DNA from 2 places in the Cedecea selenatireducens genome. Region 2 is predicted to be linked to the other one. Evidence: predicted binding sites of a transcription regulator. Region 2 holds the regulator's gene; the other holds the start of a gene.
What was found. Region 2 encodes CRP, which controls carbon source genes, mostly activating them, when cyclic AMP is high. Its sites were predicted from a motif close to ATGTGANNNNNNTCACAT; they were not measured.

Region 1 (8,105 bases), on a different contig from region 2:
CAGGCGACGGATATCGTTGTTCTGGTTGTTGCGGCTGACGATGGCGTGATGCCACAAACTATCGAAGCTATCCAGCACGCGAAAGCGGCGCAGGTACCGGTAGTCGTCGCAGTGAACAAAATCGATAAACCAGAAGCAGACCCGGATCGCGTTAAGCAGGAACTGTCCCAGTACGGCATCATGCCGGAAGAGTGGGGCGGCGAAAGCCAGTTCATCCACGTTTCTGCTAAAGCCGGTACCGGTATCGACGACCTGCTGGACGCTATCCTGCTGCAGGCTGAAGTTCTGGAACTGAAAGCCGTACGTAAAGGTATGGCAAGCGGCGTGGTAATCGAATCCTTCCTGGATAAAGGTCGTGGTCCGGTTGCAACCGTTCTGGTGCGTGAAGGTACCCTGAACAAGGGCGATATCGTACTGTGTGGCTTCGAGTATGGCCGCGTGCGTGCGATGCGTGACGAGATGGGCCGTGAAGTGACCGAAGCGGGTCCTTCTATCCCTGTTGAGATCCTTGGCCTGTCCGGCGTACCTGCCGCGGGTGACGAAGTGACCGTTGTTCGCGACGAGAAGAAAGCCCGTGAAGTTGCTCTGTATCGTCAGGGTAAATTCCGCGAAGTGAAACTGGCTCGTCAGCAGAAATCCAAACTGGAAAACATGTTCGCCAACATGACTGAAGGCGAAGTGTCCGAAGTGAACATCGTGCTGAAAGCCGACGTTCAGGGTTCTGTGGAAGCGATCAGCGACTCCCTGCTGAAACTGTCTACCGATGAAGTTAAAGTTAAAATCATCGGTTCCGGCGTGGGCGGGATCACCGAGACTGACGCTACGCTGGCAGCAGCATCCAACGCTATCCTGGTAGGCTTCAACGTCCGTGCCGACGCTTCTGCGCGCCGCGTGATTGAAGCGGAAAGCCTGGATCTGCGCTACTACTCCGTCATCTATCATCTGATTGATGAAGTAAAAGCGGCGATGAGCGGCATGCTGTCTCCGGAACTGAAACAGCAGATCCTCGGCCTGGCCGAAGTTCGCGATGTGTTTAAATCACCGAAGTTTGGTGCCATCGCAGGTTGTATGGTCACCGAGGGTGTGGTCAAACGTCATAACCCAATCCGCGTACTGCGCGACAACGTAGTTATCTATGAAGGCGAGCTGGAATCCCTGCGTCGCTTTAAAGATGATGCTAACGAAGTCCGTAACGGTATGGAATGTGGTATCGGCGTTAAGAACTACAACGACGTGCGCGTGGGCGATATGATCGAAGTCTTCGAAATTATCGAGATCAAGCGTACCATCTCCTGATAGCTATACCGCATCAACTATCTTAGGGGGGCCGTGTGCCCCCCGTTTTGTCTGGAGAAATTATTATGGCGAAAGAATTTGGTCGCTCGCAGCGCGTTTCTCAGGAATTGCAGAAAGAAATTGCCATTATCCTGCAGCGTGAAATTAAAGACCCGCGTCTGGGTATGATGACCACCGTCTCCGGTGTTGAAATCTCCCGTGACCTGGCCTATGCCAAAGTTTTCGTAACGTTCCTGAACGATAAAGACGAAGAAGCCATCAAAGAAGGCATCAAAGTTCTGCAGGACGCGTCTGGCTATATCCGCACTTTGGTTGGTAAGGCAATGCGTTTGCGCATCGTGCCGGAGCTGACCTTCTTCTACGATAACTCGCTGGTTGAAGGGATGCGCATGTCTAACCTGGTTTCCAATGTCATCCGTCATGATGACGAGCGTCGCGTGAATACGGACGACAGCAAGGAGGATTGATGAGTCGTCCTCGTCGTCGTGGTCGTGATATTCATGGTGTACTGTTGCTGGACAAGCCTCAGGGGCTCTCTTCCAACGATGCACTACAAAAAGTAAAGCGCCTTTATAACGCGAACCGCGCGGGCCATACCGGTGCGCTGGATCCGCTGGCGACCGGGATGTTGCCAATCTGCCTCGGTGAAGCAACGAAGTTCTCCCAATATCTGCTGGACTCCGACAAGCGTTATCGCGTGATTGCTAAACTTGGGCAGCGTACCGACACTTCTGATGCCGACGGCATTGTCGTTCAGGAACGCCCGGTTAACTTTAGCGCCGGGCAGCTTGCTGCCGCGCTGGAGACTTTCCGCGGGGACACCGAGCAGGTTCCATCGATGTATTCTGCGCTCAAGCATCAGGGCAAGCCACTGTACGAATATGCGCGCGCGGGTATTGAGGTTGAACGTGAAGCTCGCCCAATCACGGTGTATGAACTGCTGTTTATTCGCCATGAAGGGGATGAACTGGAGCTGGAGGTTCACTGTTCTAAGGGAACGTACATCCGTACGATCGTTGACGATCTCGGTGAAAAACTTGGCTGCGGTGCGCATGTTATTTTCCTGCGTCGCCTGGCGGTAAGTAAATATCCGATTGAGCGCATGGTCACTCTGGAACAGCTTAATGAGCTGGTCGAGCAGGCACACCGGCAGGAGGTCGAGCCTGCAGACCTGTTGGATCCGCTGCTGATGCCAATGGATAGCCCCGCCTCAGATTTCCCGCTGGTGAACTTGCTGCCAGAGGTTGCCGTTTATTTTAAAAATGGCAATCCGGTACGAGCTGCGGGTGTTCAGGCTGAAGGCCTGGTGCGCGTTACCGAAGGCGAAGAGAAGAAATTTATCGGTATGGGGATAATCGATGACGAGGGCCGGGTCGCTCCGCGCCGTCTGGTCGTTGAATATCCCGTCTGACTTTTGCCGCTATCTTGCGGTAAAAGAGCGCTACAGGTAAAATAGCGCGGCTTAACGACTGGCCGATTGTTTAACAACGGGTTCAGTCGTGCACTGGGGTTGCTGAATTAGAGATCGGCACCCTGTTTATTTATCTATAATGTTGGAGTTGAAAATGTCTCTAAGCGTTGAAGCTAAAGCTAAAATCGTTTCCGAGTTTGGTCGTGGTACTAACGACAGCGGTTCTACCGAAGTTCAGGTTGCACTGCTGACTGCACAGATTAACCACCTGCAGGGTCACTTTGCAGAGCACAAAAAAGATCACCACAGCCGTCGTGGTCTGCTGCGTATGGTTTCTCAGCGTCGTAAACTGCTCGACTACCTGAAGCGTAAAGATGTAGCACGTTACACCAGCCTGATCGAGCGTCTGGGTCTGCGTCGCTAGTTCTTGCGAGTTTCAGAAAAAGGGGCCTGTAAGGGCCCCTTTTTTCAACCAGGCGGCAGCAATTCTATGGAAACTAATGTATTGTTGCTGAGTGTGATCTTTATTGCAGAGGTTCGCGCGGCTAATGAGAGGCTTTACCCGTAAGAGCGGGTTAGGGTTGTCATTAGTCGCGAGGATGCGATGAAGGTCGGGTACCAACGGCGGCGCGTGAAGCCACGTGCTGCCCGTCATTTTAAAGGATCTTATTTTGCTGAATCCGATCGTTCGTAAATTCCAGTATGGCCAGCATACGGTCACGCTTGAAACCGGCATGATGGCTCGCCAGGCTACCGCTGCTGTAATGGTAAGCATGGATGACACCGCGGTATTCGTTACCGTTGTGGGCCAGAAAAAAGCCAAACCAGGCCAGGACTTCTTCCCGCTGACCGTTAACTACCAGGAGCGTACCTACGCTGCTGGCCGTATCCCAGGTAGCTTCTTCCGTCGTGAAGGCCGTCCAAGCGAAGGCGAAACTCTGATCGCGCGTCTGATTGACCGTCCGGTTCGTCCACTGTTCCCGGAAGGTTTCGTCAACGAAGTGCAGGTTATTGCTACCGTTGTTTCCGTAAACCCACAGGTACACCCTGATATCGTTGCCATGATTGGCGCATCTGCTGCGTTGAGCCTGTCCGGTATTCCGTTCAACGGCCCAATCGGTTCCGCTCGTGTTGGTTACATCAATGACCAGTATGTGCTGAACCCGACTGCTGAAGAGCTGAAAACCAGCAAGCTGGACCTGGTTGTTGCCGGTACCGAAAGCGCAGTACTGATGGTTGAATCCGAAGCTGAACTGCTGAGCGAAGACCAGATGCTGGGCGCCGTAGTCTTCGGTCACGATCAGCAGCAGATTGTTATCAAGGAAATCAACGCACTGGTTGCTGAAGCTGGCAAACCGCGCTGGGACTGGCAGCCAGAAGCAGTAAACGAAGCGCTGAATGCTCGCGTTGCTGCACTGGCAGAATCCCGCCTGAGCGATGCTTACCGCATCACTGAGAAACAACAACGTTATGCTCAGGTTGACGTCATCAAAGCGGACGTTATTGCAACCCTGACCGCAGAAGACGAATCTCTGGATGCTGGCGAACTGTCTGACATTCTGCACGCTATCGAGAAAAACGTTGTTCGTAGCCGTATTCTGGCCGGCGAACTGCGCATCGATGGCCGTGAAAAAGACATGATTCGTGGTCTGGACGTGCGTACTGGCGTTCTGCCGCGTACTCACGGTTCTGCGCTGTTCACCCGTGGCGAAACTCAGGCGCTGGTTACCGCGACTCTGGGTACCGCACGTGATGCGCAGAATCTGGATGAGCTGATGGGCGAGCGTACTGACAGCTTCCTGTTCCACTACAACTTCCCTCCGTACTCCGTGGGTGAGACCGGGATGGTGGGTTCGCCTAAGCGTCGTGAAATTGGTCACGGTCGTCTGGCGAAACGTGGTGTGCTGGCCGTTATGCCAGAAGCTGATAAATTCCCGTACACCGTTCGTGTGGTTTCTGAAATCACCGAATCTAACGGTTCTTCTTCCATGGCTTCCGTGTGTGGTGCTTCTCTGGCACTGATGGACGCTGGTGTGCCTATCAAAGCCGCCGTAGCGGGTATCGCGATGGGCCTGGTGAAAGAAGGCGACAACTTTGTTGTTCTGTCCGATATTCTGGGTGACGAAGATCACCTGGGCGATATGGACTTTAAAGTTGCCGGTAGCCGCGAAGGTATCTCTGCGCTGCAGATGGATATCAAAATCGAAGGCATCACCCGCGAAATCATGCAGGAGGCTCTGAACCAGGCTAAGGGTGCGCGTCTGCACATTCTGGGCGTGATGGAACAGGCTATTGATGCACCGCGTGGCGACATTTCTGAATTTGCTCCACGTATTCACACCATCAAAATCAACCCAGACAAGATCAAAGACGTGATCGGTAAGGGCGGGGCTGTGATTCGTGCGCTGACCGAAGAAACCGGCACCACAATCGAAATCGAAGATGACGGTACCGTGAAAATCGCAGCGACCGACGGTGATAAAGCGAAACACGCTATCCGCCGTATCGAAGAGATCACCGCTGAAATCGAAGTGGGCCGTATCTATAACGGTAAGGTCACTCGTATCGTTGATTTCGGTGCGTTTGTTGCTATCGGTGGCGGTAAAGAAGGTCTGGTTCACATCTCTCAAATCGCTGACAAGCGCGTAGAGAAAGTGACTGATTACCTGCAGATGGGTCAGGAAGTTCCGGTGAAAGTACTGGAAGTTGACCGTCAGGGCCGCGTCCGTTTAAGCATTAAAGAAGCAACCGAGCAGTCTCCAGCAGAAGATGCAGCACCGGCTGCGCCAGAAGCTGAGTAAGGTTTGCCAATTAAGCTCTCCATGGTGACATGGAGAGCTGTTTGTTACGGGACAGGAAGTCTCGTTTGCAGCCGGGGGACAGGACGTTCATCCATTTGTTGTCTTCGGGAGTAGGAAATGAAGCCTTTTTTGCGCTGGTGTTTCGTTGCGACAGCTATCACGCTGGCCGGATGCAGCAACTCTGCCTGGCGTAAGAACGAAGTATTAGCGGTGCCACTGCAGCCTACGCTACAGCAAGAAGTGATTCTGGCACGCATGGAACAAATACTTGCCAGTCGGGCTTTAACCGATGACGAACGCGCACAGCTTTTATATGAGCGCGGAGTGTTGTATGATAGTCTCGGTCTGAGGGCTCTGGCGCGTAATGATTTTTCACAAGCGCTGGCCATTCGACCCGATATGCCTGAAGTATTCAATTACTTAGGCATTTATTTAACGCAGGCAGGCAATTTTGATGCTGCCTATGAAGCGTTTGATTCTGTACTTGAGCTTGATCCAACTTACAACTACGCGCACTTAAATCGCGGTATCGCCCTCTATTACGGCGGTCGTTATCGTTTAGCGCAAGATGATCTGCTGGCGTTTTATCAAGACGATCCCAACGATCCTTTCCGTAGCCTGTGGCTCTATGTTGCTGAACGCAATATGGACGAAAAACAGGCCAAAGTGGCGCTACAACAGCGTCTCGAGAAATCGGATAAAGAACAATGGGGATGGAACATTGTCGAGTTCTACCTGGGCAACATTAGCGAAAAAGAGCTAATGGAACGCCTCAAGGCGGACGCAACGGATAACACCTCGCTCGCTGAGCATCTCAGTGAAACCAACTTCTATTTAGGTAAGTACTACCTAAGTCTGGGGGATAAGGACAGCGCCAAGGCACTGTTCAAGTTAGCGGTTGCTAACAACGTACACAACTACGTTGAGCATCGTTATGCATTGTTGGAATTAGCGCTCTTGGGCCAGGAGCATGACGACCTGGCAGAATCGGACCAGCAATAGCTGACGAACAACGATCGTCCCATACACTTTTTAACTAAAGTCATCACCTTCACGGGTGAGGGCGTTTTTGTTCGTTAATCAATCAAATTTGAGCCGGTTCACACTTTTCAATGAAAATTGCAGATCAATTTCACGATGAGTTACGTAGACTGGCCGCCATCAATGAGGCACATGTACTACATGACTGATATCATCGAAACCACTTTTTCTGATCTGGGGCTGCACGCCTCCATCATTCAGGCTCTTAACGACCTGGGCTACGAAAAGCCATCACCAATCCAGGCAGAGTGTATCCCACATCTGCTGAATGGCCGTGACGTTCTGGGTATGGCCCAGACCGGTAGCGGTAAAACTGCAGCGTTCTCCCTGCCGCTGCTGAACAACCTCGATCCTGAGCTGAAAGCACCACAAATCCTGGTGCTGGCCCCGACCCGCGAACTGGCGGTTCAGGTTGCTGAAGCCATGACGGATTTCTCTAAACATATGCACGGCGTGAACGTTGTTGCCCTTTACGGCGGCCAGCGTTATGACGTGCAGCTGCGCGCTCTGCGTCAGGGACCACAGATTGTTGTCGGTACCCCAGGGCGTCTGCTTGACCACCTGAAACGCGGCACGCTGAACCTGTCCGGCCTGAAAGGTCTGGTTCTGGACGAAGCTGATGAAATGCTGCGTATGGGCTTCATCGAAGACGTTGAAACCATCATGGCGCAGATCCCGGCTGAACATCAGACCGCGCTGTTCTCCGCTACCATGCCGGAAGCGATTCGTCGCATTACCCGTCGCTTCATGAAAGATCCTCAGGAAGTGCGCATTCAGTCCAGCGTAACCACTCGTCCTGACATCAGCCAGAGCTTCTGGTCTGTTTACGGCATGCGTAAAAACGAAGCGCTGGTTCGTTTCCTGGAAGCAGAAGACTTTGATGCAGCTATCATCTTCGTGCGTACCAAAAACGCGACCCTGGAAGTAGCTGAAGCGCTGGAGCGCAGCGGTTACAACAGCGCCGCGCTGAACGGTGACATGAACCAGGCGCTGCGTGAGCAGACCCTGGAGCGTCTGAAAGATGGTCGTCTGGACATCCTGATCGCGACCGACGTTGCGGCCCGTGGTCTGGACGTGGAGCGTATCAGCCTGGTTGTTAACTACGACATCCCGATGGACTCCGAGTCTTACGTTCACCGTATCGGTCGTACCGGCCGTGCTGGCCGTGCTGGCCGTGCGCTGCTGTTCGTTGAGAACCGTGAGCGCCGCCTGCTGCGCAACATCGAGCGCACCATGAAGCTGACTATCCCTGAAGTAGAGCTGCCAAACGTAGATCTGCTGGGCGAGCGTCGTCTGGCTAAATTCGCCGCTAAAGTTCAGCAGCAGCTGGAAAGCAGCGATCTGGATCAGTACCGTGCGCTGTTGGCAAAAATTCAGCCTTCCGCTGAAGAAGCGCTGGATATCGAAACGCTGGCTGCAGCCCTGCTGAAAATGGCTCAGGGTGAGCGTCCTCTGATTCTGCCACCAGATGCACCAATGCGTCCACGTCGTGAATTCAAAGAGCGTGACGATCGTTTCGAACGTCGCGGCGACCGTAATGACCGTGGCCCGCGTGG
Region 2 (8,105 bases):
GGGCACGCTGATCCTTATCTCTCACGACCGCGACTTCCTCGATCCGGTGGTCGATAAAATTATCCACATCGAACAGGAAAATATGTTCGAGTACACCGGCAACTACTCTTCGTTCGAGATCCAGCGCGCGACTCGCCTGTCTCAGCAGCAGTCGATGTTTGAGAGCCAGCAGCAAAAAGTGGCCCACCTGCAAAGCTTTATCGACCGCTTCAAGGCCAAAGCCTCTAAAGCCAAGCAGGCGCAAAGCCGCGTGAAGATGCTGGAACGCATGGAGCTGATTGCCCCGGCGCACGTCGATAATCCGTTCCACTTCAGCTTCCGGGCGCCAGAAAACCTGCCCAACCCGCTGCTGCGGATGGAAAAGGTTAGCGCAGGCTACGGCGAGCGGGTGATCCTGAACTCCATCAAACTGAACCTGGTTCCCGGCTCGCGTATTGGCCTGCTGGGCCGAAACGGGGCGGGTAAATCCACCTTAATCAAGCTGCTGGCCGGTGAACTAGAGCCTCTGCAGGGCGACATTGGCCTCGCCAAAGGCATCAAGCTCGGTTACTTCGCCCAGCATCAGCTGGAATACCTGCGTGCCGACGAATCGCCGCTCCAGCATCTGGCCCGGATTGCTCCCCGCGAGCTGGAACAGCAGCTGCGCGACTACCTGGGCGGCTTTGGTTTCCAGGGCGATAAAGTCACGGAGCAAACGGCACGCTTTTCCGGCGGTGAAAAAGCCAGGCTGGTACTGGCGCTGGTTGTCTGGCAACGCCCTAACCTGCTGCTGCTCGATGAACCGACGAACCACCTTGATCTCGACATGCGCCAGGCGCTGACCGAAGCGTTAATTGACTTCGAAGGGGCGCTGGTTGTGGTCTCGCACGACCGCCACCTGCTGCGCTCCACCACGGACGATCTCTATCTGGTGCACGACGGCAAAGTGGAAGCTTTCGACGGTGACCTTGAAGATTACCAGCAGTGGCTGAGCGACCTGCAAAAGCAGGAAAACCAGCCTGCCGATACCGCGAAGGATAACGCCAACAGCGCGCAGGCCCGTAAGGACCAGAAGCGCCGTGAGGCCGAGCTTCGCACGCAAACCCAGCCGCTGCGTAAGCAAATCACCCAGCTTGAAAAGCAGATGGAAAAGCTGAACGCTCAGCTTGCAGGGGTAGAAGAGAAACTGGCAGACAGCGCTATCTACGAGCAAAGCCGTAAAGCCGAGATGAACGAATGTCTGCAAACGCAGGTAAAAGTGAAGTCGGCGCTGGAAGAGTGTGAGATGGAATGGCTGGACGCTCAGGAACAGCTTGAGCAGATGCTGCAGAGCGACTAAACGCTAAGTTTTCCCTCTCCTCGCGAGGAGAGGGTTTGCCCTCAACGCCAGATAAGCAACACGCAGGCCGCGGTTAACACGCCCATGCTAACGTTGAAAATGGCCCAGGAGCGGCGGCTGCGCAGGAACAGGCCAATCAGGCTGCCAAAGGCTATCCAGATTACGCCGGCCACGATGTTCACCAGCGCAATGCCTACGCTAATCATCGCCACGGAATGCAGATAATCGGCGCCAGCCAGACTGAAGCTTGCCACGGCACCCAGCGCCATCAGCCAGGCTTTAGGGTTTATCACCTGCAGCAGGCCACCCTGCCAGAAAGGTACCGGAGACGGCGGGGCAGCATCCGTTTCCAGCCGCTCGTATTTCGCGGTACCAATTTTCCAGGCCAGCCACAAAAGATAAACGCTACCGGCAATCTTCAGGATAAGGTGCAAAGCCGGATAAAGCAGGATTAAACTCCCGACGCCGAAGGCCACCAGCACCAGAATGCACTGCATCCCGAGCATGATGCCAATCATCAACGGCAGGCTGCGGAAGAAACCGTAATTCGCCCCGGACGCGGTAAGTAGCGTATTATTAGGGCCAGGTGTAATCGCGGCGACCCAGAGAAAGCCCAGCATCGACAGAAAAAGCGTTAAGTCCATGAATTGGGTGCTCCACACCCGAAGAATAATTAGCGAACTAAACGAAACTAACAGTGTGATATGGCCAGTACAAGTCCTTTAGAATTGAATATTCATCATGATGAAGGTGACGATTTCCGCCCGATGCGCGGACTCAGTAATCCGCATCTGCAAACCATGATCCCACGTTTGATTCGCCGCCGAATCAATTTCAAACCTCACTGGCAGCGCCTGGATATGCCGGACGGGGATTTTGTCGATCTTGCGTGGAGCGAAGATCCGCAAACCGCCATGCAAAAACCGCGTCTGGTGGTGTTTCACGGCCTGGAAGGCAGCCTTCACAGTCCCTATGCTCACGGCATGATTGAAGCGGCCAAAAAGCGCGGCTGGTTAGGCGTGGTGATGCATTTTCGCGGCTGTAGCGGCGTGCCAAACCGCAAAGAGCGCATTTATCACTCCGGCGAAACCGAAGACGGCACGTATTTCCTCGACTGGCTAAATCAGCGCTATGGCGAAGTCCCGACCGCTGCGGTTGGTTTTTCGCTGGGCGGGAATATGCTCGCCTGCCTGATGGCAAAACAGGGCGCGGCCTGTACGCTGAAAGCGGGGGTTATCGTCTCCGCACCGTTGATGCTCGAGCAATGTTGCTATCACATGGAACAAGGCTTCTCGCGCGTTTATCAGCACTATCTGCTGAACCTGCTGAAGAAAAATGCCGCCCGCAAGCTGAAGAGCTACCCCGGTTCGCTGCCTATCGACCTGCGTAAACTCAAAAGTCTGCGCCGGATTCGCGAGTTCGATGACCTGATTACCTCAAAAATTCACGGTTTTGCCGACGCGCTGGACTACTACCGCCAGTGCAGCGCCATGCCGCTCTTGCCGGACATTGCCTCGCCAACGCTGATTATTCACGCCAAAGACGATCCGTTTATGGACCACCACGTGATCCCGGACCGCGAAACGCTGCCGCCGAATATCCACTATCAGCTCACCACCTATGGCGGCCACGTTGGCTTCGTTGGCGGCACGCCGCTGCGCCCGCAGATGTGGCTTGAGCAGCGCATCCCTGACTGGCTAACCCGCTTCCTGGACCACTGAAATGATCATTCCCTGGCAAGATCTCGCCCCTGAAACGCTCGACAGTTTGATTGAATCTTTTGTATTACGCGAAGGCACCGATTATGGTGAGCAGGAGCGCTCGCTGACGCAAAAAGTCGCCGACGTGAAGCGCCAGCTGCAAAGCGGCGAAGCCGTGCTGGTTTGGTCTGAACTCCATGAAACGGTAAACATTATGCCGCGCGGGCAGTTTCGCGGCTGACCGCTAACCGGCGGGGTGATCTATACTGGCTGAAAAGTATAACAATCAGAAACCAGACCTTTTTCCGATCCTTCATGGAGTTGTCACCCTATGTCAGCCAAACACCCGGTTATTGCGGTCACAGGTTCCAGCGGCGCCGGAACGACCACCACCAGCCTCGCCTTCCGCAAGATTTTCCAGCAGCTCAACCTGCGTGCCGCCGAAGTTGAAGGCGACAGTTTCCATCGCTATACCCGCCCGGAAATGGACATGGCCATCCGCAAGGCGCGCGATGCCGGCCGCCACATCAGCTATTTTGGGCCAGAAGCCAATGACTTCGGATTACTGGAACAAACCTTTATCGAATACGGCCAGAGCGGCAAAGGGCAATCACGTAAATATCTGCATACCTACGATGAAGCCGTGCCGTGGAACCAGGTGCCCGGCACCTTTACGCCGTGGCAGCCGCTGCCGGAGCCAACCGACGTTCTGTTTTATGAAGGCCTGCACGGCGGCGTTGTCACCCCGCAGCACAACGTGGCCGACTGCGTAGATTTGCTGGTTGGCGTGGTGCCTATCGTTAACCTGGAATGGATTCAAAAACTGGTTCGCGACACCGGCGAACGCGGTCATTCGCGGGAGGCGGTGATGGACTCCGTCGTGCGTTCGATGGACGATTACATCAACTTTATTACCCCGCAGTTTTCACGCACCCATATTAACTTCCAGCGCGTCCCAACGGTGGATACCTCTAACCCGTTTGCCGCCCGGGCAATTCCGTCGCTGGACGAAAGCTTCGTGGTTATCCACTTCCGCGGCCTGGACGACATCGACTTCCCTTATCTGCTGGCGATGCTGCAAGGATCGTTTATCTCCCACATCAACACCCTGGTGGTGCCTGGCGGAAAAATGGGGCTGGCGATGGAGCTGATTATGGGGCCGCTGGTGCAGCGACTGGCGGAAGGCAGGAAGATTGCCTGATTCGGCAGAGGCGGCGTGAATGCCGCCTTTTTGACGCTTAAGCTTCGATCACTTCATAGCTGTGGGTAATGTTTGCCGCTTTCCCAAGCATGAGCGCTACCGAGCAATACTTTTCAGCAGAAAGATCGACTGCGCGAGCGACGGCGCTATCCTTCAGCTCTTTTCCGCTAACCACAAAGTGCAGATTAATATGGGTGAACAAACGCGGCGCTTCTTCGCGGCGTTCCGAAGTCAGCTTCACCTCACAGTCCGTCACGTCGTGGCGGCCTTTTTGTAAAATCGACACCACGTCAATGGCGCTACAGCCGCCCGCCGCCATCAGCAGCATTTCCATTGGGCTTGGCGCTTTATCGCCAGAATTACCGTCCATCAGGATCTGGTGGCCAGAAGCGGACTCACCGAGGAAGGTCATGCCTTCCACCCATTTAACACGTGCCTGCATTTTGCCTACTCCAGTTGAGAAAATATTCTTTCAGATTACGCGCCTACGTGAAAACTGGCAACGTAAGGCGATCCAGGTCATGCTGAAACGAGACAAGACAAGACACTTACCAAAAGCTATGCTAAAACAATCCGGATGCTGCTGCTATACAGAGAAGTTTATGCCGTAAGCAGAGGAAACGACTAATTACAGGCCGCAGGAGTGACCTGCCCGCCAGTTCCCAGGGTTTGGGAAAATTTCACGATTGCAACGCCAGACAAGAGGTTCCGAGTCTTGTCTTTGGTAGCCAGTTTATAACAGAGGATAACCGCGCATGGTGCTTGGCAAACCGCAAACAGACCCGACTCTCGAATGGTTCTTGTCTCATTGCCACATTCATAAGTATCCGTCGAAGAGCACGCTGATTCACCAGGGTGAAAAGGCGGAGACGCTGTACTACATCGTCAAAGGCTCCGTAGCTGTTCTGATTAAAGATGAAGAAGGCAAGGAGATGATCCTTTCTTATCTGAATCAGGGTGATTTCATTGGTGAATTAGGTTTGTTCGAAGAAGGCCAGGAGCGTAGCGCCTGGGTTCGCGCCAAGTCAGCCTGTGAAGTAGCTGAAATTTCTTATAAAAAATTCCGCCAGCTGATTCAGGTCAACCCGGACATTCTGATGCGTCTGTCTTCCCAGATGGCGCGTCGCCTGCAGGTGACCTCCGAGAAAGTCGGCAACCTCGCCTTCCTCGACGTGACCGGCCGTATCGCACAGACGCTGCTGAACCTGGCTAAACAGCCGGACGCCATGACCCACCCGGACGGGATGCAGATTAAGATCACCCGCCAGGAAATCGGTCAGATCGTGGGCTGCTCCCGCGAAACCGTTGGCCGTATTCTGAAAATGCTGGAAGACCAGAACCTCATTTCCGCACACGGTAAAACGATTGTCGTTTACGGCACTCGCTAATTAGCCCCATAAAGGCGTGTCGCTTCGGTAACACGCCTTTTTTGTCTCTACAATTCAGGCTATGTGGAAGAGATTAATTTATCACCCGGAAGTTAACTACGCGCTGCGGCAAACCCTGGTGCTGTGTTTACCCGTGGCTATCGGCCTGATTCTCGGCAGCCTGCAAAATGGCCTGCTCTTCTCGTTAGTGCCTGCCTGCTGCAACATTGCCGGGCTGGACACGCCGCATAAACGCTTCTTCAAACGCTTGATCATCGGCGGCAGCCTGTTCGCCGTTAGCAGCCTTATCATGCAGCTGCTGCTGCTTTACACCCACGTCCCGCTGCCTGCGATATTAATCGTCATGGCCCTGCTGCTCGGCGTCACGGCGGAGATAAGCTCGCTGCATGCTCGCCTGCTGCCCGCGTCGCTGATTGCCGCCATTTTTACGCTCAGCATGGCCGGCAACATGCCTATCTGGAAACCGATGGTGCTCTATATCTCCGGCACCATCTGGTACGGCGCGTTTAACTGGTTCTGGTTCAGGCTATGGCGTGAACAGCCGCTCAGAGAGTCGCTCAGCCTGCTGTACCGCCAGCTTGCGGACTACTGCGAAGCAAAGTACAGCCTGCTGACCCAGCATACGGATCCTGAAAAAGCGCTACCGCCGCTGCTGGTACGTCAGCAGAAAGCCGTCGACCTGATAACGACCTGCTACCAGCAGCTGCATATGCTGTCGGCCAATCAGCAAAATGGCTACAAACGCCTGCTACGCGCTTTCCAGGTCGCCCTGGATTTGCAGGAGCACATTTCGGTTAGCCTGCATCAGCCGGAAGAGGTCCAGAAGCTGGTCGAGCAAAGCCATGCCGAGGCGGTGATCCGCTGGAACGCCCGAACCATCGCCGCGCGCCTGCGGGTGCTGGCAGACGATATTCTCTACCACCGCTACCCGACGCGCTTTACCATGGACAAGCAGATCGACGCCCTGGAAAAGATCGCCCGCCAGAACCCGGATAACCCGGTCGGGCAGTTCTGCCATTATCACTTCAGCCGCATCGGCCGGGTGCTGAAAACCCAACGCCCGCTGTATGTAAGGGATTTAATGGAAGATCGGGAGCGCCGCCTGCCGTTCTTCCCGGCCCTGAAAAACTATCTCTCCTTCAAGTCATCAGCGCTGCGCAGCTCCGCACGTTTAGGCGTAATGTTGACGATTGCCAGCCTGCTCGGGTCCTTCTTACATCTGCCTAAACCGTATTGGATCCTGATGACCGTGATGTTCGTGACGCAAAACGGCTACGGCGCCACCCGGGTACGTATCGTGCACAGGGCGGCTGGCACCATGGCAGGGCTGTGTATCGCCGGCATCACCCTGCACTTCCACGTCCCGGACAGCTACACCCTGCTGGCGATGCTAATGATTACCCTGGTGAGCTATCTGTTCATTCGCAAAAGCTACGGCTGGGCCACCATCGGCTTTACCGTCACGGCGGTATATACCCTGCAGCTCATTACCCTGAGCGCCGAAAGCTACATCATTCCACGGCTTATCGACACGCTGCTCGGCTGCCTGATTGCCTTTGGCGGCATGATCTGGCTTTGGCCACAGTGGCAAACTGGCCTGCTGCGCCAGAACGCCCACGACGCGCTCGAGGCCGACCAGGATGCGATTCGCCTGATATTGAGCAACGATCCGGAACCCACGCCTCTGGCCTGGCAACGAATGCGGGTCAACCAGGCGCACAACGCGCTCTTCAACTCGCTCAACCAGGCGATGCAGGAACCCGGATTTAACTCTCATTATCTGGCAGACATGAAGCTCTGGGTGACCCACAGCCAGTTCATCGTCGAGCATATCAACGCCATGACAACTCTGGCGCGCGAGCACAACATGCTCACGCCGGACCTGGCGCAAAAGTACCTGCAGTCTTGTGAAATAGGCTTACAGCGCTGCCAGCAAAGGCTGGAGTATGACGGGCCTGGCGGATCGAACGACGCCAATATTCTGGATGCGGACACGCTGCCCACGGGGCCGTTAAGCACCATGGAGCAGCATTTACAGCGGATTATTGGCCACCTGAACACCATGCATACCATCTCCTCGGTAGCCTGGCGCCAGCGGCCTCAGCATGGGATCTGGCTGAGCCGCCGCCTGCGGCGCTCGGGTTAAGATTAGCCAGCCACCACGCGGGCAACGGCTTTAGCGAAGCGCTGCATTCCTTCCAGGATATCCGCGTCTTCAACGATAAGCGAAGGCGCAAAACGCATGACGTCCGGGCCGGCATTCAGCACCATCACGCCTTCAGCCGCTCCCGCATAGAGAAACTCACGGGCACGTCCCTTGTACTTCTCGTTCAGCTCTGCGCCAATCAACAGCCCCATGCCGCGAATATCGCTAAACAGATCGAACTGGTCGTTAATCTTCTGCAACTGTTCAACGAACAGTTGGCGCTTCACCGCCACGCCTTGCAGAACTTCTGGCGTATTGATGATATCGAAAGCCGCACCGGCCACCGCACATG

Region 1: the regulator CRP is predicted to act here: its motif matches at 6,597-6,614, upstream of yrbN (protein YrbN).

What each region holds. Positions count from the first base shown of each region.
Region 1 is NZ_JBHIKW010000005.1:90,333-98,437, forward strand. It holds gene infB (translation initiation factor IF-2) at 1-1,296, shown strand, start outside; gene rbfA (30S ribosome-binding factor RbfA) at 1,362-1,763, shown strand; gene truB (tRNA pseudouridine(55) synthase TruB) at 1,763-2,707, shown strand; gene rpsO (30S ribosomal protein S15) at 2,862-3,131, shown strand; gene pnp (polyribonucleotide nucleotidyltransferase) at 3,379-5,508, shown strand; gene nlpI (lipoprotein NlpI) at 5,626-6,510, shown strand; gene yrbN (protein YrbN) at 6,621-6,698, shown strand; gene ACE38U_RS10120 (DEAD/DEAH family ATP-dependent RNA helicase) at 6,691-8,105, shown strand, end outside.
Region 2 is NZ_JBHIKW010000025.1:10,850-18,954, forward strand. It holds gene ACE38U_RS21840 (ABC transporter ATP-binding protein) at 1-1,318, shown strand, start outside; gene ACE38U_RS21845 (LysE family translocator) at 1,360-1,962, opposite strand; gene ACE38U_RS21850 (hydrolase) at 2,023-3,039, shown strand; gene ACE38U_RS21855 (YheU family protein) at 3,041-3,259, shown strand; gene ACE38U_RS21860 (phosphoribulokinase) at 3,350-4,219, shown strand; gene ACE38U_RS21865 (OsmC family protein) at 4,257-4,661, opposite strand; gene crp (cAMP-activated global transcriptional regulator CRP) at 4,975-5,607, shown strand; gene ACE38U_RS21875 (YccS/YhfK family putative transporter) at 5,669-7,753, shown strand; gene argD (bifunctional acetylornithine/succinyldiaminopimelate transaminase) at 7,756-8,105, opposite strand, start outside.